Regions from separate parts of the Sinorhizobium sp. RAC02 genome, predicted to be linked through region 1. Evidence: predicted binding sites of a transcription regulator. Region 1 holds the regulator's gene; each other region holds the start of a gene.
What was found. Region 1 encodes LexA, which represses DNA repair genes until DNA is damaged. Its sites were predicted from a motif close to TGTTCNNNNTGTGTTCNG; they were not measured.
Positions count from the first base shown of each region.

Region 2: BSY16_RS11305 (dehydrogenase) is a predicted target of LexA. The motif match lies at 4,016-4,033, and genes of this name have one in related genera.
Region 3: parE (DNA topoisomerase IV subunit B) is a predicted target of LexA. The motif match lies at 2,191-2,208, and genes of this name have one in related genera.
Region 4: BSY16_RS13715 (DNA recombination protein RmuC) is a predicted target of LexA. The motif match lies at 2,115-2,132, and genes of this name have one in related genera.

Region 1 covers NZ_CP016450.1:1,273,195-1,278,494, reverse strand. Annotated here, with positions in the region: gene BSY16_RS06065 (UbiH/UbiF family hydroxylase) at 1-685, shown strand, start outside; gene BSY16_RS06060 (AEC family transporter) at 653-1,615, opposite strand; gene BSY16_RS06055 (cytochrome c biogenesis CcdA family protein) at 1,747-2,496, opposite strand; tRNA gene BSY16_RS06050 (tRNA-Lys) at 2,723-2,798, shown strand; gene lexA (transcriptional repressor LexA) at 3,099-3,821, shown strand; gene BSY16_RS06040 (ComEC/Rec2 family competence protein) at 3,922-5,300, opposite strand, start outside.
Region 2 covers NZ_CP016450.1:2,352,007-2,357,306, forward strand. Annotated here, with positions in the region: gene BSY16_RS11285 (SIR2 family NAD-dependent protein deacylase) at 1-463, opposite strand, end outside; gene BSY16_RS11290 (DUF4062 domain-containing protein) at 705-2,057, opposite strand; gene BSY16_RS11295 (hypothetical protein) at 2,568-2,879, shown strand; gene BSY16_RS11300 (SANT/Myb-like DNA-binding domain-containing protein) at 3,130-3,825, opposite strand; gene BSY16_RS11305 (dehydrogenase) at 4,109-4,306, shown strand; gene BSY16_RS11310 (hypothetical protein) at 4,312-4,575, shown strand; gene BSY16_RS11315 (hypothetical protein) at 4,572-4,904, shown strand; gene BSY16_RS11320 (hypothetical protein) at 4,888-5,130, shown strand.
Region 3 covers NZ_CP016450.1:1,100,047-1,105,346, reverse strand. Annotated here, with positions in the region: gene secG (preprotein translocase subunit SecG) at 1-77, opposite strand, end outside; gene tpiA (triose-phosphate isomerase) at 200-970, opposite strand; gene BSY16_RS05230 (alpha/beta hydrolase) at 1,022-1,906, opposite strand; gene parE (DNA topoisomerase IV subunit B) at 2,213-4,270, shown strand; gene BSY16_RS05220 (hypothetical protein) at 4,341-4,772, shown strand; gene BSY16_RS05215 (DUF2336 domain-containing protein) at 4,776-5,300, opposite strand, start outside.
Region 4 covers NZ_CP016450.1:2,851,011-2,856,310, forward strand. Annotated here, with positions in the region: gene truA (tRNA pseudouridine(38-40) synthase TruA) at 1-530, opposite strand, end outside; gene fmt (methionyl-tRNA formyltransferase) at 530-1,474, opposite strand; gene def (peptide deformylase) at 1,517-2,041, opposite strand; gene BSY16_RS13715 (DNA recombination protein RmuC) at 2,165-3,358, shown strand; gene BSY16_RS13720 (ribokinase) at 3,402-4,301, shown strand; gene BSY16_RS13725 (methyl-accepting chemotaxis protein) at 4,585-5,300, shown strand, end outside.

The DNA of each region.
Region 1 (5,300 bases):
CTGGTCCTATCCGCAATCCGCCCTCGTGCTCAATTTTGCTCATGAGCGGCCGCACGGCAATGTCTCGACGGAATTCCACACGGAAAGCGGCCCCTTCACGCAGGTTCCCCTGCCCAGCCGCCGCTCCAGCCTGGTCTGGGTGCTGCCGCCGAAGGAGGCGAACCGCCTGTGCGAACTCTCCGTCGCCGATCTCAGCCGCGCCGTCGAGGAGCGCATGCAATCCATGCTCGGCAAGGTCACGGTGGAAGGCAGTGCCCAGAGTTTTCCGCTTTCCGGCATGACGGCCAATCATTTCGGCAAGGGCCGTTTCGTGCTGGTCGGCGAGGCCGCGCACGCCTTTCCGCCGATCGGCGCCCAGGGCCTCAATCTCAGCTTGCGCGACATCATGGCGCTGAAAGATCTCATCGGAATTGATGAGCCGGCAAACTATGGTGGCGTGGGTGATCGATTTGACCGCAAGCGGCAGGCCGATATCCGCTCCCGCACGGTCAGTGTCGACCTGCTGAACCGTTCCCTGCTTTCCGATTTCCTGCCCGTGCAGTTCCTGCGCTCGGCCGGCCTTCACCTGCTTTCCGCGCTCGGGCCGTTGCGCAGCATCGTCATGCGCGAGGGCATTGAGCCGCTCGGCTCGCTGAAGGCCTTTCGCGAAAACCTACGGGAACGGGTCGCCCGCAAGCAGGCCTGATTTGATGAGATAGAGTAGGATCGTCACCGTGGCGACGGACAGCACGGTGGTGATAAGAATGGTCGCCGACGCCCGCTCCTGCCACACGCCATATTGCTGGCCGATGACAAAGACGTTCGTGGCCGTCGGCAGCGCTGCCAGAAGCACGGCCGTGAACACCCAGACCGGATCGAAATTGCCGGCAAAGCCGAGCACCAGATACATTGTCACCGGCAGCAGCAGCAATTTCGCCGGCACGATATAGCCGATCTCCACCGGCACCCGCTTCAGCGGCCGCAGCGCCAGTGTTACGCCCATGGCAAAGAGCGCGCAGGGTGCTGCGGCCTGCGCCAGATAATCAATCAACCGCTGCAGCGGCGCCGGCGCCTCGAACCCGGCAAAGGCCGCGACGAACCCGGCCGCCGTCGCGATGATGAACGGGTGCGTGACGATCTTGCGCAACACTCCGACGGCAATCTGGAGTGCCGGCTGTTTCTCGCCGCCAGCAACGGCCATCAGCGCCGGTGCCACCATGAAATGCAGCATGTTCTCGAAGCAGAAGACCAGCGCCACCGGCACGGCCGCCGGCTCGCCGAAGGCGAGCAGCGCCAGCCCCGGCCCCATATAGCCGATATTGCCATAGGCGGCAGCAAGCCCCTGGATCGTCGCCTCGCCGATAGTGGCGCGGCGCAGCCAGAGACCGACGGCGAAGATCAGTCCAAAAACCAAATAGGTCGCGCTGATGTTGGCGATGATGAAATCGACGCGCGTCAGCTGCTCGATCGGCGTTTTTGCGACCAGTTTGAAGAACAGCGCCGGCAGCGCGATATAGATGATGAAAGTGTTGAGCCAGCCAAGCGCTTCGACCGGCTGCTTGGTGATCCGGGCGACCACATAGCCCAGCAGGATCATGCCGAAGAACGGCAGGACGAGTCCGACGATGTCCGCCATGGGCCGAGGCGCGCTCCCGCTTGCCGAGGATGATATCCCTGACTAGAACCCCGGTTCACCGGAAATGCTCTAGATATTTGTTTTAGCCGCATTATCCGAGGCCGAAGCGGTACCGCCTCGGCTGGAATGCTCTAGCCGATTTGCGAGAGAATGGGAAACGTTTGCTGGAACCAGATGGCGACCGTGCTGATATAGCCGAAGATGAAGGCAAGGCCCGTCAGGACGAGCAGCACGCCCATGACCTTTTCCACCGCGCCGAGATGCCGGCGAAAGCGCAGGAGGAAGCGCATGAAGGCGCCGGAAAACCCGGCCGCGATCCAGAACGGCACGGCGAGGCCCAGCGAATAGACGGCAAGCAGCATCGCCCCGTCGCTGACCGTTTCCCGCGCGGCCGCAACGCCGAGGATCGTCCCAAGGACGGGACCGATGCAGGGCGTCCAGCCAAAGGCGAAGGCAAGTCCCATGACATAGGCGCCCGATGCCGTCGCCGGCTTGCCGCCGCCCTGGAACCGCGCCTCGCGCGCAAAAAGCCCGATGCGCAGCAATCCCAGAAAATGCAGGCCCATCAGGATGATAATGACGCCGCCGATCTGCGCCAGGATGTCGAGATGCCGGCGCAGCACCATGCCGATCGTCGACGCCCCGGCGCCCAGCGCCACGAAAACCGTGGCAAAGCCCAGGGTAAAGAAGAACGCCGCCAGCAGCACCGCCCCGCGCGTATCCCGCCGGACCGCGACCGCGTCGTTGCCGCGAAACTGATCCACGGAAATGCCCGCCATATAACAGAGATAGGGCGGCACGAGCGGCAGCACGCAGGGCGACAGAAACGACAGCGCTCCGGCAAGCAGCGCACTTAGAAGAGAAATATCGGCAATCGACACTGGCTACTCCGCGACGGCGGGAAAGCGGTTCGGGCCCGAAAACGCCCCGCCCGCTCCTTCATTTGCGCTTCCTAGTATCGGCCGAAGCCCTCTCCTGCCAATCACCTTTTGGAGAACGCGGCAAAATGCAGCAAAAGCTGTTTTTCATCGCATTTTCCGGGTTGACCCGGCAAATCCTCCTGCCTATGTTCCGCGCACTTCCGCGGGGCGTCTTCGCACCGCCTGGGAGCGTGTAGCTCAGCCGGTAGAGCAACTGACTTTTAATCAGTAGGTCCAGGGTTCGAATCCCTGCGCGCTCACCACTCGAACCCTTGACCCCCAGGCTTTTGCAGTATTTTCGAGCCTGCCGCATGGGGTGAAAAAAGTCCCAAGTAATCCCGCGAAGACCAAGGCTTCGACCGGCTCGCATTTCGCAAGAGATGCGCTAGGTTGTGGCGTCGCCTTCCGCGGCCGAGAACAAAGGGCAAGAAGCGCCGAAGGCGTTCAATTACTCAGCGCACTGCCTGTCATAACGCTTCTGTAGGTGCGGGCCTCTTGCAGAACACATATGGAACAGATAGTGTATGTTCTATATTTGTTTCGCGATTCTGGGGTGGACGGCGATGTTGACACGTAAGCAACAGGAACTTCTCTTGTTCATCCATGAACGGATGAAGGAATCCGGCATACCGCCGTCGTTCGATGAAATGAAGGATGCTCTGGATCTCGCCTCGAAATCGGGTATTCACCGGCTCATCACGGCGCTTGAAGAGCGTGGCTTCATCCGGCGATTGCCAAACCGCGCCCGCGCCCTAGAAGTGATCAAACTTCCGGAGGCCTATTCGCCCAGCCTTCAGCCGCGGCGCGGTTTCTCCCCATCGGTCATCGAAGGAAGCCTTGGCAAGCAGCCGGTGCCGGCCGCTCCGCCCCAGCGGACGTCGAGCCAGGCAGACATGCCCTCCTCCGTTTCCGTGCCGGTCATGGGACGCATCGCCGCGGGTGTGCCCATCTCGGCGATCCAGAACAATACCCATGAAATCACCGTGCCGGCCGAAATGATCGGTGGCGGGGAGCATTATGCGCTGGAGGTCAAGGGCGATTCGATGATCGAGGCCGGCATCCTCGACGGTGACACCGTCATCATTCGCAATGCGAACACTGCCAATCCCGGTGAAATCGTCGTGGCGCTGGTCGATGACGAGGAAGCGACGCTGAAGCGCTTCCGCCGCAAGGGCGCATCCATCGCGCTTGAGGCCGCCAATCCGGCCTATGAAACCCGTATTTTCGGACCGGACCGCGTCAAGATTCAGGGCAAGCTCGTCGGGCTTATTCGCCGCTACCATTAAAGCGTGTCGCGTAAACGCGTGCGGCGGTTTAGCAATAACGCCTGCAAAACATCGAGAAACCAAGGCTTGGGGAGTGAACTTGAGAGATCACGACGCGCTGTCATCCGCTCGCTTCATAGGTACCACTACGCCAATCATAGGTGCGGTGTCGTGACCAGGGGCGATGAAGCGTTTCAACAGCCGGGGTGAAAAGGGCGTCGGAGAGGGCAGAGTTTGCGGGATCGGCCGCCGGCTGGATTTCCAGGGCGCCGGTTTGCCTCAGATGGCGAACCGTGATGAGGCGTGCACCTGAACGGCAAGCTTCCAAACGGATTGCGACGGGCACGATGACGAGGTCTGCACCGTCGCAGGCCGTACCGAGGAAGGCGAGGTCCTCCAGCGCCACGATGCGCCAACCGCTGGGGGAAATGGCGGCACAGAAGGCTTTTGTCTCGCAGATGAAGCTGTCGTGAGTGCGGGCTGTATCGAATGCTGCGGCCATGGCCGCCTTGGCCTTCTGTCGGTCGGCTTCGCGGCGGGGTCGTTTCTGCCTGGCCGTAGTGGCAGGGTCCTCCTTCTCGATGTTGACTGTCAGGCCGCTCGTCTTGCGTAGCTCGGGTTTCAGCAGTGTTTCGAGGCGAAGGGCGCGCCGCCATTGCGCATAGATGAAATCCGGTGGCCGTGCGCGGTTGGTCGCTGCTTTCTCGCCACGCAGAATGGCGACCAGGCGGCCATCTTCCGACACGAGAATCTCCGGCCTTGTGCCTCCAGCGGGCCAGCAGGCGACAAGGATTCCGACGACGACGAGAAGCGTGCCGGCATGGCGCAGTCGGGTGCGCAGGAGGCAGACGAGGCCGCTGCCGATGCCGATGAGCAAGAAGGCGGTTGCAGGGATGCGGCCGGTGACGATCTCGCCCTTCCAGCCGGCTACCCATGTCGACAGCGTGATCATCCACTCGATGCCTTTGCCCATGATCGCGAAGGGAATGGCATCGAGGCCAAAGGGCATCAAAAGCACGGCGATCAGACCGAAGGGCATGACGATGGTGCTGATCACCGGCATGGCCAGCAGGTTGCCGGCAAGCCCATAGGCTGGGATTCGGTGAAAATGGCCAATGGAGTAGACCAGCGTCGCAAAGCCGCCGATCAGCGAGGAGAGGATGAGCCCGCCGATGAAGCGGCCGGCAGCGCCGCCGAACAGCGCAAACGGCCCTCCCCGGCTTTCGCGCTGGATCGGACGCTCGCGCCACGCGGCGTAGCCGGCCACGAGGCCCAGCGTTGCGGCATAGGACATCTGAAAACCGGGATTCGTCACGGCAGAGGGCGTGACCAGCAGGATGAGGATGGCCGAGATCGCCACGTTGCGCAGGCTGATGGCCGCGCGCCCGAACAACACGGCGACGAGCATCACGCAGATCATGATCCAGGAGCGCACGGCCGAAATCGCGCCACCCGAAACGAGAATATAGAGCGTCACCATAACCAGGGCGCCGACGGCCG
Region 2 (5,300 bases), 1.1 Mb from region 1:
ACGCCTCTTCGAACAGCAAGTCGTAGTTCGTGGTGAAAATCTCGACAGGATAGTCACGCATTGTGCCCGTGATCCACTTCACGAGATTAGCATAAGCCGATCCGGTCTCCGGCAATCGGACGTCCACGATCTTGCCGATCTCGGTGCAGATCGCTTCGCCGAAAGTGGCAAAGCCCGGGCCATCAAGGTCGTGGACTTTTGCCGATCCGATCACTTTGCTCAAAGAGCGAATTCGAGAAAGGATCGTCTCGATGTCGTGCTGCGCAAGTTCCGCTTTCAGGCCATTGATCTGTTGTTCATAGGTGGGTGCGAGCGTGGTGAGAACTTGATCAGTTAGCCCCACGACCGCTGGGATAAGGGGATAAGTGCCATCAGGTTTCGCCATGCCCGCAGAAGCTCCGGCGCCAACCAACAGCCCGATCCGCTTGCGGCCCTGAGCGATAATCGTCCGAAGTGCAGCCATGTATTGATCAGGATTATGAACACTAACAGTCAACTTAGCTCCCCCGACGCTAGCATTGCACTCCCGCCGCAAGCTACGAGTGCATCATTTCACGATCGATCTCGCGCGTCTATATTGATCGTTTGCGAAGGCTGTCATTATTAACTTGGATCGCTGAAAAACGACGACTTTGACGATCATTTCGTTGACATTGAACGACTGGGATCGGGGTGCACCAATGACAGGCAATATTTTTTAGTGACTACCCAAATGGTCCTGTTGGGAGGCAGGCTAGGTGGTTCATTGCCTGCTCGCCGGAAGCGTGAGTAGCGGCTTCAAAGGACTGGAGAAAGTCGTCCGCACTGGCAATGCAGGTCGCCAGGCCGAACCGTTCGCGGACAATCTGGTCCATTGGGTCATCGATTAGCGAAACATACAGGGCAGGACCGCCGCCACGCCGAGTCAGCACGCGCCGAGCATTTTCATCACGTAGCGAATGGCCCACTATCACGACTGGGCGGCCGCCGATCGCGGAAGCCACATCGTCCCAATATTGATTGTCTTTGCGCGCGCGCGCGGCGTCATCCTCAGTTATAACCAGTGCAGAAGGAAACCCAATCCACCCATCCACCTGAAAGATTGTCACCTCTGACCCGGCACCTCTGATTTCACCGTGCGGGGAACGGACAGTGTACTTTACGTCTTTGGCTAGGCAGGCTCGCTCGAAGAGGTCGTCGTAGTTGGTAGTTACGATGTGGCGGAACGTAGAAACTGCTGCAAGATGCCCCGCTGTCGGCACGGCCCCCTGCGCCGTGTCGAACGCCTGGACAACCGTGCGTTCCAGCTCGGCACGGCCGAAGCGGCGTTCAAGCACCGACGCCACATCGGCGAAACGATGGCGCGCAAGGAGGCTCTCGCCATCCGCATCCAGCGAAAGCCGAGATCCGAACAACTCAGTCATGACCGCCGCTGTAGGCAAACCCGAAGAAACTGACACTCCGGCGCCTGCGAAGAGCACAGGGTCGCGGCCGACGAAACCTTCCGGTAGAGGCACCCTCTCGAAAGCAACGCGAGGCCCTCCGGTCAGGAAGCGAGGCCTAGGTCGCGGCCGAGCCGCCATCTCGCGAAGCAACGAGCTCTGAAAAAGGTCGAGCAAAGTGTTGCCGACCTTTCTGCTGAGTTCGTCAATCCAGTCGAACTCCTGTCGAAATCGGCCAGCCTCCCAATCGCCGACCTCACGCCGGAAAGCATCCCGCGCATTCGCGTCATGGGTATCGCGAGGTGAATCGTAGGAAAGGCGCTTGAAGAATGGTAGAATCGGGAGCCTTAATGAGTTCGCATAGTGCGCCTCCATGTGCGTCACCGACTGGCCCTCTCCCCCTCCAGGTCCAGTGGTTGGGATCCAGCCATAGCTCTCGCCGCTCAACAGAATGAAAAGATCAGACGTATCGATCTCAGATCGGATCACATCCCAACTTGAGCGACCATCCGGATTCATGTCCTCGGCGTTAACGGGTTCTAGGTTCAACATTCGTAGGCGCTCGGCCACTGCTCGCCGCGCGTCACCGAGATCCTTCATCGTGCTACTTACGAACACGCGTAACTTGCTGGACAAGCATTTCCTCCTAAGCTGCACATGCTGCCCCCTCGCGCGCCGTGTCACGACAATTAATGACCGGTTTCGGGATCCTCGCCAAGGTGTTTAAATTTCCGAATCGAAGGCGCGAAGCGGCCATCCGCGCGGCGACCGCGGGAACGTAAGCTTCAGCCCGAAAGCGGAAATTATTTCCGCTTCACACCCCGTATTGACTGATGCCCAAAGCCAGGGCACAAAGGTGGCATCCACGGTCGCTCGCGATGGGAAAACAGAGGGAATTTCAGGGCTTTTCTGCTAAACCTCTGAATTCATGTGAGAATCCAGGTTCCCCAGCCAAACACTTCTAGATAAAAATCAATGCGTTAAGTGACGATCCCTCCGGGGAACTCACGCTTTTCTTGTTGCGTCCCGTTGCGCGCCATTTCCCTTGATTTTCAATGATTTCCCGCCACAGTCGGCAAATCCATGCAACATGTACTGCGACATGCGACATGGTTTTCCAACCTGCTGAAAACGGAGAGGCGGAGCATGGCTGAATTATCCGAGGCGATTACGCCCGGTGCGGTGGTCGAAATTCTGGCAGCGCGGGGAGTGGTGATTTCAGAGCGAACGCTACGGGAAAGGGCACGACGAACGGGCGCATGCCGCATCATAGGACGGACGATGTTTTTCATGCCTGATGACCTCAAGCGGCTCATCGATGCGATGAGGCCGCAAGCCGTGGCTGTAGCGCCGCAAATTGGCAGGGCAATCCAGACAACGAAACCAAGTTCCGCTCTTGAGGAGGCTCGTGCGAAGCTTAAGGCACTGAAAGAACAGCAGAGGAGAAAGACTAAGTGATTTCCCCACAATCTGGCCTATCGTCAGGGGAAAACTGATCTTCCTCGCCGCCCGTAAGGAAACTTACTCGAATCCGACATTCAAGCACACCCTCACCAAAGGGTGGATGCTTGCGCTTCAATCACTCACGCATATGGTAGGGTGATTGTGGCTGCAGGGGTAAATCGGAGAAAACCGAATTATCGTGCGCTTACCAAAGGGCGTGCGGGATACCGCAGCTCTCGCGACCGACCGAGCGGCGAGCCTAAACCTATTTCCACTCAGCCTTCACGTCTCCAAATAGCGCGGACACTGCACGGCCTATATCACGGTGGTGGATATGACCTTTGCACCAATTGGCTTTCTTGAAGTACCCCTTACTTCTAATCATCTTATCAAGATCTGGCATGGTGTAGTTCAATTCGCGGCACCGTGCTCGGATTTGGTCAAGCACGACAACACCGGTGGGCTTGAATAATTTTGGGGCGCGACGAATGCCATGACGTTTAGCCAAATCGCCCACTTGATCCCACGTACGGCCCGGCAGAAGCGCCAAAAGTTTCTCCCTGTCTCCCGCAGGGTACAGGCGCCGCACAATCGATAGCTCCTTTGCCGTGTAGGGAGGTCTTTCTTTTACAACCCCCAGAGTTCTCGCGCGAGTGCGACAAGCGGAGTACGTGCGATGAGGCAACTCTGTAAGTATGGCGACGTAGTTTGGATAAAGACGCTTTATAAGTTCATCCTCAACAGCAGACCAAAGCTTGTCGCCACTCATGTTCACCCCCTCCCGCCTCATCTTTTTCCGCGCACGCTCCCCTGAAGCAACATTTCGAGCGAAATAAGCAAGTGACATGATCCGCACCTCCTCGCTGGAGGAGAGCGCAATCGACCCGCTTTTCCAAATCAAAAGAGTCGGTTTTCCTTGTTTTTCACAGGCTGTCTCCTGGGCGTATCCGGCGGTTTCCACGATAACTTGGGGGATTGCCTGAGGGGAGCCCGAGCAATTTCGAGGAGAGCCGTATTGCAAACTAGTGCGCACGACCAAACGATCGTTAGGAGATGCGAGGACAGCATGGGCGTGTGGAAGCACGATGCGAAAGAATGACCTGCCGACCGATCTAGGATTCTTTTTTCCTCCCGTTGACTCAGATTGGGATCGGAACATATTGAGAACATACCGGCGATGCGGCCGCCAATCTGAAACTCAATGACCAATGCCTGCTGTGGCATAGACACAGGAGAACGAAGACGTGCGCCCGCTTGAAAGACAACGAGAAGAGACCAGCGAGATCGACGAGGCGCTGGCTTGGCACGATGGGAACGCCCGCGCTGCAATTGCCACTCTGCTGGCGGATTGCGCTTATTTGCGCTGGCAGCTTGAGCTTGCCGGGCGGGCCTTGAGTCCCGGCTTTACCCGCGGCTGGCGGCCACACACCGACCGGGAGTGAGAAAGGTGGAAACGTTAGGTGAAGCCTGGGAGGCTGGTTGGGCCGTTTCCGCGGTCTGCCATGGCGGCATGATCGATCTCGGCCACAAAAGTCACAAGAAATGCGACTGGAAACATGAACTGGATATGCCGACGCTGCTGGCCGCGAAAGGGCGGAAATTCCCGGTTTGCGACCTTGCAATGAAAGTGCGCTGTCCGCGTTGCGGCATCCTTGGCCTGCGGCTGATGTTTTACGTTCCGAGTGGGCACGACAGGAAGGTGGGAAGATGAGCAGGCGCAAGGGGGAACTGACCAGCGCTGGCATCGACAGCGGATGGCCGCATCAGATTGCGCGGCTGGCCTCGCTCGGGACGATGGAGCAGGGTGATGTCATCGCGAAATTCTGCTCTAGCTTGTCGCTTTGCCCGCGCGGTCACAGCGTCGTTTGGGAAGCCGAATGGCATCGGGTCTATTGCTTTGCCAAGCTGGAGGATGCGGAGGCCTTCCTGGCTCACTTCGGCGGAGAGTGGTTCGATCCCCGCGATCGTGGCCGAGGTCATAAGTGGCACTTTTGGTATAAGGGAAGGGCAAAGGAGAAGCGGAATGGCAGGGGCAGGTAAATTGATCGTGCTCGCAGCATTCACAAAGACTGACGATGGGAAGTTGGTGCCGGCCTTTGATCCGCGCCAGGTCGACACGGAAGAGCGAGCGATTCGCGAAGCGAGGCTCATGGCGAGCCATTATGCCGGCGTGCTGGCGTGGAGCCGCGATGCAGACCCGGCGCTAGGCGATTATGGCCCGCCGTCGATCCTGTTTCAGGCCGGCGAGATTCCAGTGATGGAGTGAGCCGTGGACCGAGAGGAGGCAGGAAGCCCGACGGGTGCTGTGAACGGGAGGGCATCATATGTCTGCTTGGAAGCCAGCAAAAGGAAAGTCCTTCTTGATTTCATCGATCTGTCGCTGCTGATCCGAAAATTGCGAAATGAAGCTTAGGAGCAGGACATTGACGCTCCAAG
Region 3 (5,300 bases), 170 kb from region 1:
TCAGAGCGCTGGATCAGCACGACGCCGATCAGCGCGACGACGACCATGAGATAGATGACGAGCAAAATGGTCTGCATGTTTCAGGATCCCGGCCAGACGGCCCAAATTTCAGGTTTGCGGCTCAATATACCAAGCCGCGCACCATTCCAAGCCCTACCAGTCAATCCACCTGCCCTTTTGCAGGCAGGCGAAACAAGCTTCAGGCTGTGAGCTCTTCGTATGCCCGGTAGATGGCAAGGAAGTCGTCCGATTTCAAGCTTGCGCCGCCGATCAGCGCGCCATCGACATTGGCGACCCCCATCAGCTCCCTGGCGTTGCCGGGCTTTACCGAGCCGCCATAGAGAATGCGCATCTTGGCGCCCTCGCCGGCAAAACGGGCCGTCAGTTCGGCGCGCATGAAGGCGTGCGCCTCTTCCACGTCTGCCGCCGTCGGCGTCAGACCCGTGCCGATCGCCCAGACCGGTTCATAGGCGATGACGGTGTTTTCCGCCGTCGCGGCGTCCGGCACGGAGCCGTCAAGCTGGGTCTTCAGCACGTCCAGCGTCTTGCCGTCCTTGCGCTCGTCCCCGGTTTCGCCGATGCAGACGATGGCGACGAGGTCGTTTTCGTGGGCGATCTCGGCCTTGGCACGGATCAGTGCATCGCTTTCCTTGTGGTCGGTGCGGCGCTCGGAATGCCCCACGATGACGTGGGTGCCGAAGCAGTCGGCGATCATTTCCGCCGAAACGTCACCCGTGTGCGCGCCGGATGCCTTTTCATGGCAGTCCTGCGCACCGATCAGAAGCGGGCTGTCGTCGCAGAGTGCGGTCGCCACATAGAGCAGCGTCGCCGGCGGGCAGATCAGCGCCTCGACCTTCTCAGAGAGCGGCCCCTTCACGCCTTCGGCCATCGCCTTGATCTGGTCGAGCGATGCACGCGTGCCGTTCATCTTCCAGTTCCCGGCAACAAGCGGGGTTACGTCCGGTGTCATGAGGCCTCCCTATCCATAAAATCGGTCGCTTGCGGCGTAGCAAATCGAAGCCTATTGCGCAAACAGCCAGTTGAGCGTTTCCCGCCAGTCCGTCATGCGCACGGGCGTGCCGTGGCCGCCGGTCTGGAACAGCACGAAGCGCGCCGGTACACCGGCCTTGCGCAGCTTGCGGAACACGGTGATCTGGTCATTGGCGGCATAGACACTGTCGCTGTCGCCGTGGGTGAAATAGACCGGCAGCTTCGCCTTGAAGGCCGGCGTCTTCGCATAGTCGCCATCCGCCGCGCCACCCATCAGCACCATGCCGGCAAGGCTTTTGACCGCTACCGGATCGCGCGCGACGCGGGCGCAGATGAAACTGCCCATCGAGGCGCAGGCGAGAATGACCGGCGCATTCGGCGAGAGCGCCTTGGCGGTGAGGATGAGGCCCGAAACGCGCGCCGCACCCGCGTCATCGAAAGACGGCACGCTCGGCGCATAATAGACGCCGCCACCACGCACCGCGAGGTTCTTCAGCCGGTTGAAATTGCCGCCGAAATTCCAGTCGTTGCTGCCGAGCCGGCGATCGCCGCCGCGGCCATGGATGAAGATGACGCTGAAGGCCGCCCCCTCGCCCTTGCCCGTCATCGAAACGTCGATCGGCCCTGCCGGTGTATCGATCGTTGCGTTCTGTTGCGCTTTCTTTACCGCCGTCGACACATAGGCGGCCTTTACACGACGCTCCGGCACCTGATCGCGGCCGTTGATGTCGCGCAGTTCCTGGTAGTCGACAACGCGAAGCGCCCCGTCATCCGACGTTTCCACCACATCGCCATAGGTAAACAGCGCATCCTTCCAGGCATCGAGCGTCAGTGCGGCCGCGTCCTGCACGGCCATTCCGGCGAACAGCGCCGCCAGAACCAGCCGGCGAAAGCAATGAACTGTGGACTGAGGCATGAACTGGCGCTCCCTTGCGGTGGCGATACTTGCCATCCGCCCACGCGCAACGCAATCCTCGGCAAGCGGTTGGCGAGGCTTCGCGCATGTGCCGCCGGGTGGAATCGCTCGGCGTCGCACGATGCGGCGGAAAATCAGACAGGGTGGCAGACCGGATTCAGCCGGTTATTCGCCAGTCTGTCATCGCGAAACCCCACGGAATCTGGCAGAGTCGTTGGTGATTCGCCGATGAACTTATTTTCGCCAAACCCCGATCCACCCGGATCGACGGGAGAACTGGCAAACGGAACAAACTCTGAACAGCCCATGCAAGACGACAACGATCTTTTCGCCAATATACCCTCCACGCCCGCCAAGCAGCCTGCCGCTCCGGCCGAAACGCCGACGGTGACCGCGCCTGCACGCGAGCCACGGCAGCCCATCAGCGAAGGCTCGGGCGGCTACGATGCCTCGGCGATCCGCGTGCTCGAAGGCCTCGAGCCCGTGCGCATGCGCCCCGGCATGTATATCGGCGGCACGGATGAGAAGGCGCTGCACCACCTGTTCGCCGAAGTCATCGACAACTCTATGGACGAAGCGGTTGCCGGCCATGCCAACTTCATCGACGTCAACCTCGACGCCGAAGGCTTTTTGACGGTCACCGACAACGGCCGCGGCATCCCGGTGGAGAACCACCCGCAGATGCCGGGCAAGTCGACGCTCGAAGTCATCCTCACCGTACTGCACGCCGGCGGCAAGTTCGACGGCAAGGCCTACGAGACCTCGGGCGGCCTGCACGGCGTCGGCGTCTCGGTGGTCAATGCGCTGTCCGACCATCTCGAGGTCGAGGTCGCCCGCAACAAGAAACTCTACCGCCAGCGTTTTTCGCGCGGCAAGCCGGTCGGCGGCCTGGAAGAGCTTGGCGACGTGCACAACCGTCGCGGCACGAAGGTGCGCTTCCATCCCGACCCGGAAATCTTCGGCGCGCATGCCCGTTTCGATCCCGGCCGCGTCTTCCGCATGGCCCGCTCGAAAGCCTATCTTTTCGGCGGTGTCGAAATCCGCTGGAGCTGCGATCCGTCACTGCTGCCGGAAGGCTCTGAAACACCGGAAAAGGCCGTCTTCCATTTCCCCGGCGGCCTGAAGGACTATCTCCAGGCAACGCTTGGCAAGGACTACACCGTCACCCGCGAGATTTTTGCCGGCAAGAGCGAAAAGTCGGGCGGCCACGGTTCGCTCGAATGGGCAGTCACCTGGTATGGTGGCGATTCGCTGATCCATTCCTATTGCAACACGATCCCGACGGCTGACGGCGGCACGCACGAGGCCGGTCTGCGCATTGCGCTCACCAAGGGCCTGAAGAACTACGCCGAACTGACACAGAACAAGCGGGCGGCGGGCATCACCACCGACGACGTGATGATCTCGGCCGTCGGCATGCTCTCCGTCTTCATCCGCGAGCCGGAATTCGTCGGCCAGACCAAGGACAAGCTTGCCTCCGTCGAAGCCCAGCGCATCGTCGAGAATGCGCTGCGCGACCCCTTCGACCACTACCTCGCCGACAATCCGGGTGAAGCGGCAAAGCTGCTCGAATGGGTGATTGAACGCGCGGAAGAGCGCCTGCGTCGCCGCAAGGAGAAGGAAGTCAGCCGCAAGACGGCGGTGCGCAAGCTCCGCCTGCCCGGCAAACTCGCCGACTGCTCGCAGAACTCCGCCGAAGGCGCCGAACTCTTCATCGTCGAGGGTGATTCGGCCGGTGGCTCGGCAAAACAGGCACGCAACCGTGCCAACCAGGCCATTCTCCCGCTGCGTGGCAAGATTCTCAACGTCGCCAGCGCCGGCCGCGAAAAGCTCAGCGCCAACCAGCAGATTTCCGATCTGATACAGGCGCTCGGCTGTGGTACCCGCTCGAAATACCGCGAAGAGGACCTGCGCTACGAGCGCGTCGTCGTCATGACCGATGCCGACGTCGACGGCGCGCACATCGCCTCGTTGCTCATCACCTTCTTCTACAAGGAAATGCCGGACCTCATCCGCGGCGGCCACCTCTTCCTCGCCGTGCCGCCGCTCTATCGCCTCAGCCAAGGCGGCAAGACGCTCTATGCACGTGACGACGGGCACCGCGAGGAGTTGATGCGCACCGAGTTCAACAGCCGTGGCAAGGTGGAGATCGGGCGTTTCAAAGGCCTTGGCGAAATGCTGCCGGCGCAGCTCAAGGAAACCACGATGGACCCGAAGAAGCGCACGCTGCTCAAGGTCGCCATCGACGACGTGGATTTCGAGGGCACGCGCACGGCCGTGGACGACCTGATGGGCACCAAACCGGAAGCCCGCTTCCGCTTCATCCAGGAGCGTGCGGTCTTCGCCGACAACCTTGATATCTGAGGCTTTGCCGCCTTATTTTCGCGGCAAAGCCGGCTTCTAACCGGCAGGAACGAAGGCGGAAAGGACGGCCATGAAAGCTGCGCTCATCGTCATGACGATCATGGGTTGCGACGACAGCGCGACCCAGTGCCATTACATCGACACGGTCGACCGCAGCTGGCAGACCGTGTCGCTCTGCGATGCGCAGGCCGAAACCTATATCAATCGCCACCAGAACAAGAACTATCCGGTGATCGTCGCCGTGTGCGAGAGTTCTGGTGATCGTATCACCGCCGATGTGGCAAAGCCCGCGCCCGATGCAACGCCGGCAGATACCCTTGCCGCCACAGAGGTTCCGGTACCGGCCGAAACTGCGGAAGCCAAAGAAGGCTTGGCGACCCGCACGCTGAACTTCGTGAAAAAGGCCATTCCTGACAAAGCGGCCCTGAAGGCCGCCGTGACCACGCCTGTGCGCTACGCCGAGGATGGTTACTCTTGGGTGGTAAAACGCTTCACCAAATGAGGTTCATGCCGCTTCGCGCGTGGCGATGACGGCGTAGCTGCGCGCCGTCTGGCGTTGCTCGGCAATCGCCAGTCGCTCGACCAGCTCCAGCATCGACTGGCAGGACGTGTTGCCTGCAGCGCGGGCGCTGGACAGCAGGCGCTCGGAGACCGAAAGCAGGCCGTCGCCGCCCTTGGCCTCACACCGCCACAGCATCGTCGCCTCGGAAAACAGTACGCTGATATCCCGGCCAAGGCCTGCGGCCTCGTACAGTGCGCGCACCGCAGCCTCGCGACCGTCGGAGAGAATGGAACGTACCCGCCGTTCCGCCTGCCCGGACAGATTGGTAATCGCGGCGGCAAAAAACTCCACCCGTCCCGTGCACAGCGCATGCATGAGAAAGACTGGCGTCAGGCGCGCGGTGAGGCGCAGATGCTCGATGAGGGCCGGCATTTCGGCCGACGTCACCTCCGCCACCATGCCGATCGTTGCGATGTCGCAGGCTTCGCGTGTAATACGCTCGACGCGGCTCGTTCCAACCGCCGCCTG
Region 4 (5,300 bases), 1.6 Mb from region 1:
TCCAGCCGATCGATGGTACGCACCGGGCTGTTCGCCTGACATTTGACGGCGCGGAAAGTGGTGAAGTCGTGCCGTCCGACCAGCATCTGCCCGGCCGCATGCATGGCCGCATGGTCGAGCTCCCTGGTAACGAACCACGCGCGGTTCGCCTCAAGCGCCAACGGTGCGCGCCGCGAGATGATGCGGTAGAGATAGTGCCGCTTGACGGCCGAGAAGCGGGCGCTGAAATCATCCGGCACTATCGCAGCATCGAGGATCACCACCCGCTCGCGGGCCGTGCCCAGATACGCGTTGAGGGCGTTCCTCAGCGTATGCTCCGGCCATGCACGTGAAAGGTCGGTATGGGCGACCTGCCCCATGGCATGGACACCCGAATCCGTGCGTCCCGCGCCATTGACGGAGACCGTCTCGCCGGTGAGCGAGAAGATCGCCGCTTCGATGGCGCCCTGTACGGAATGACCGTTCGTCTGCCGCTGCCAGCCGACATAGGGCGTACCGTCATATTCGATCAGGAGGCGGTAGCGTGGCATCAGGCGATGACCTGGCCGACCGCGACCGGCGTGCCGCGCAGGAAGTCGGCCGCATCAAGCGGCTTGCCGCCGGCCTTCTGCAGCCGCGTGAACCGCACCGCGCCGCTACTACCGCAGGCGATCGCCAGCCGATCGTCGAGAACCGTACCGGCGGGCTTGGCCAAGGCCTCGTCCGCCCGCTCGCTTGCCAGCACCTTCACCCGCTCCGGCTTGCCGGCGATCGAAAGCTCGAACCAGGCGCCGGGAAATGGCGAGAGGCCGCGGACATGGTTGTGCACGTCCGTCGCCGGGCGGGAAAAATCGATGCGCGTCTCTGCCTTGTCGATCTTCGCGGCATAAAGCACGCCCTCTTGCACCTGCTCCGTCAACGGCAGGTCGCCGGATTCGAGCTTCGCCATGGCCTCCACCATCAGCGCGCCGCCGGCCTGCATCAATGCATCATGCAACTCGCCGGCAGTCATGGTCTCGCCGATCACCACGCGGGCGGTCAGGGCGACGGGGCCTGTATCGAGGCCCTTGTCCATCTTCATGACCATCATGCCGGTTTCCGTGTCGCCCGCCATGATCGCCCGCTGGATGGGGGCCGCACCACGCCAGCGCGGCAAAAGCGACGCATGGCCATTGTAGCAACCGAGCCGCGTGCCGGCGAGGATGGCCTCCGGCAGAAGCAGGCCATAGGCGACGACGACCGCCACATCCGCCTTCAGCGCACGGAAGGCGTCACGATCGGCCTCTTCGCGAAAATTGACCGGCGTGAAGACGGGAATGCCGAGTTGCTCGGCTTTCTGGTGCACCGGTGATTTCACCAGTTCGAGGCCGCGGCGGCCGGCCGGGCGCGGCGGTTGCGAATAGACCGCGACGATCTCGTAACCGGCCTCGGCAAGCGCCGCCAGCGTCGGGACGGAGAAATCCGGCGTGCCCATGAAGATGATGCGAAGGGCCATCGGTCAGCCTCCGTAAGAGGAATGGAAGCGGACGTTGCCCGCTCAGAGCGCCTTGCTGCCGCGCATCTTGGCCGCCTTAGTGAACTTGCGGATCACCATCTCGCGCTTCAGCTTGGAAATATGGTCGATGAACAGCACGCCGTTGAGGTGGTCGATCTCGTGCTGTAGGCAGGTCGCGAGCAGGCCTTCGGCCTGCGTCAGCTGTTCCTTGCCGTCACGGTCGAGGTGCTTAACCGTGATGATGGCGGGGCGCTCGACTTCGGCATAATAATCCGGGATCGACAGGCAGCCTTCCTCATAGACCGAGCGCGCATCCGACGCGGAGACGACTTCCGGATTGATGAAGACGAGCGGCGTCTTGTCTTCGCCGTCCTTCGAGACATCGAGCACGAGCATGCGGCGCGCGACGCCGATCTGGATGGCGGCAAGCCCGATGCCTGGCGCATCGTACATGGTTTCCAGCATGTCGTCGGCGAGCTTCTTCACCTCGCTGTCGATGGTCTCGATAGGCTTCGAGACCTCGCGGAGGATCGGATCGGGAAGGATAATCAGCGGCTTGATGGTCATGCGCCTCCTTAGCGCGGTTTTTTTGCGCTTTCAATCGGATTTGGCTGGGCACATGCCGCCCCGCCTGGCGATTTGTTCACGTTATGATCTGGTTTCCGCTGCAAACCGTGATATGGTCGCGGCATGATCGACCCGACCTTTGACATGTTGCTGTCCTCGCTCCTCGCCCGGCTCGGCGGCCCAGGCCCCGCTCTCGTGCTGCTCGCCGCGGTTCTTCTGGGCGGTTTTGGCCTCCTCTCTGCCCGCCGCAGCCAGGCGCGTCAGCGAGAAGCGGCGATGATGGCGGAGCTGCGCTTTGCCGAACTTATCAGGGCGCAGACCGAGATGCAGGGGCGCGTCGGCGCCATGGCGGAGGTTTTTGGTGCCAAACAGTCTGAAACGAACCAGGCGCTCAATACGCGTCTCGACGGACTGACGCAGCGGCTCGGCCAGTCGATTTCCGAGCAGACGCGCTCGACGCATGAGAACCTGCGCCGCCTGCAGGAGCGGCTCGCCGTCATCGATACGGCGCAGACCAATATCCAGTCGCTGGCGAAGGACGTCGTCGGGCTTCAGGCGATCCTGTCCAACAAGCAGACGCGCGGTGCCTTCGGGCAATCGCGCATGGAGACGATCATCGCCGACGCGCTGCCGCACGGTGCCTATCAGTTCCAGGCGCAGCTTTCCAACGGCGTGCGCCCCGACTGCACCATCCGCATGCCGAACGGCCAGCCGCCGCTGGTGGTCGACGCCAAGTTCCCGCTGGAGGCCTGGAACGCCATGTCGGACGGGCGACCGCCGGAGGCCGCCAAGGTTGCCGCCCAGCAATTCCGCCGCGACATGGAAACCCATATCCGCGATATCGCCGAAAAATACCTGGTTGCCGGCGAGACGCAGGACACCGCCTTCCTCTTCGTACCGTCGGAATCGATCTTCGCCAGCATCCACGAACATTTCGAGGCCGTCGTGCAGCGGGCACACCGGGCGCGCATCGTCATCGTCTCGCCTTCGCTGCTGATGCTTTCCGTGCAGGTGCTGCAGGCGCTACTAAAAGACCAGCGCATGCGTGAGCAGGCCCATGTCATCCAGGGCGAGGTCGCGCGCCTGATGGACGATTTGACGCGGCTCGACGACCGGGTGCGAAAGCTGCATGGTCACTTCACGTCCGCGCAGAAGGATGTTGACCTGATTCTCACCTCTACGGAGAAGCTGACACGGCGCGGCGTGCGCATCGGCGACATGGAATTCGAGACGGTTACAGCCCCTTCCGAGCCATTGGAGAAGGCAGTCGAGAGCCGAAGTGGGCCGTTACGCCTGAGAGTAGTTGACGAAGACTGACCGCCTCGGGCAGTGTCCGGCGGAAACGACAAGGGGCACTCTCATGATCACCGTCTTCGGCTCCATCAACATGGACCTCATCGCCACGCCAGACCGCCTGCCGAAGCCGGGTGAAACCGTGGTCGGCAGCAGCTTCACCACGGCCGCCGGCGGCAAGGGCGCCAACCAGGCGCTCGCGGCGCGGCGCGCAGGCTCCATGGTTCGCATGGCGGGTGCCGTCGGCGATGACCGGCTGGCGAGCCAGGCGCTGGCGCTGCTTGCCGATGCCGCCGTCGACCTCAACTCCGTGCGCTCCGCAGCCGAAGCGACCGGCACCGCGCATATCCTCGTTGCCGACGATGGCGAAAATGTCATCGTCGTCGTGCCCGGCGCCAATGGCACGGTCACGGATGAGGACGCAAAGCGCACCGTTGGCGCTATGTCGCGCGGCGACTACCTGATGCTGCAGTTCGAAATCCCCAACGCCGCCATCGAGGCGGCCCTTGTCAGCGCAAAGCAGAAGGGCGTCACCTCGATCATCAACATCGCGCCCTTCGGCGCCGATGCGAAGCGCCTCGGCGCGATGGCGGATATCCTTGTTGCCAACGAGACGGAATTCGACCTTTTCGTCGGCAAGGGGGAACTCTCCGATGAGGCGCGCGAGGCGACCATGCGCGCGCTGCATGCCGAAAGCGGCCAGACGATCATCGTGACGCTCGGCGCCGACGGCGTGATCGCCATCCGCAAGAATGATATTTTTCGCGCGGCGGGCCTTGCCATCGAACCGGTCGATACGGTCGGTGCCGGTGACACGTTCTGCGGCTACCTTGCCGCCTCGCTCGATGCCGGGCTCGGTTTCAAGGAGGCGTTGCGCCGTGCGGCGGTCGCGGGCTCCCTCGCCTGCCTCAAGCCGGGCGCCCAGCCCTCCATCCCCTTCGCTGCCGCTGTCGACGCCAAGGTCTAGAACGCGACACAGCAGCGACCAGCCGCCGTTTCGCAAATGGCATATCAGGCGTCGCTTTGCTTGCGATGCCTGATAATTCAGTCTGTTGAGACTGATATGTCGCCGCAAAACTTGGTTCTTTATTAATATTTTATCGGTTACTGAAATCTCAGACACCGGCCTGTTCAGGGCCGGGCCGTCTCTGGCGCTGGTCGCGCGCCCCGCCCTCCATGATGGAGATCCCGCAAATGAATCTGCCCTATCGCGGCCGGTCGCCGCGGACGTTTCTCATCGTGAGGATTTCATGTTCAAGTTCCAGGCCAAGTCACTCGCGACGAAGCTCATCGCTGTAACCGGCGGCACGATCGCCCTGGTGATGCTCGCGTCCAACACCGTTCTGATCTCCGAGACCCAGACCCGCGTCTCCGATCTCGTCTATACCGCTGCCGACACGGAGGCGAAGGCGATTGCATCCGATATCGCCGCCGATATCGGCGCGCTTGCAGGCGCCGCCCGCGCCATGGGCGGCGTGATCGAACAGGGACATGCCAACGGCCTGCTGGACCGCAAGGCTGTGGTCAACATCATCAAGGCGAACACCGACAAGAACAGTTTTGCCCTCGGCAGCTGGTTTGCGGAAGAGCCGAACGCCTTCGACGGCAAGTCGCGCGAGACGCCGGAGCAGCTGGAAAGCGGCACCTTCAAGGACGGCTCGTTCAACCCCTACTGGACGAAGCGCAAGGACGGCTCGATCACGCTGTCGACCTTCGAATCCGACTACAAGGCGGAATGGTACGCACTGGCTGCCAAGAGCGGCAAGGGTGCCATGAGCTCACCCTATGCCGAAACCTCGACCGGCGAAGGCCTGACCATGGCCTCCATCGCCTATCCGGTCAGTGTGGGCGGCAAGATGATCGGCGTCACCGGCGTCGACGTCTCGCTGAAGACGCTCTACGAGAAACTCAGCCAGCTGAAGCCCTTCGGCGAAGGCCGCGTCATGCTGGTCTCGCAGACCGGCAA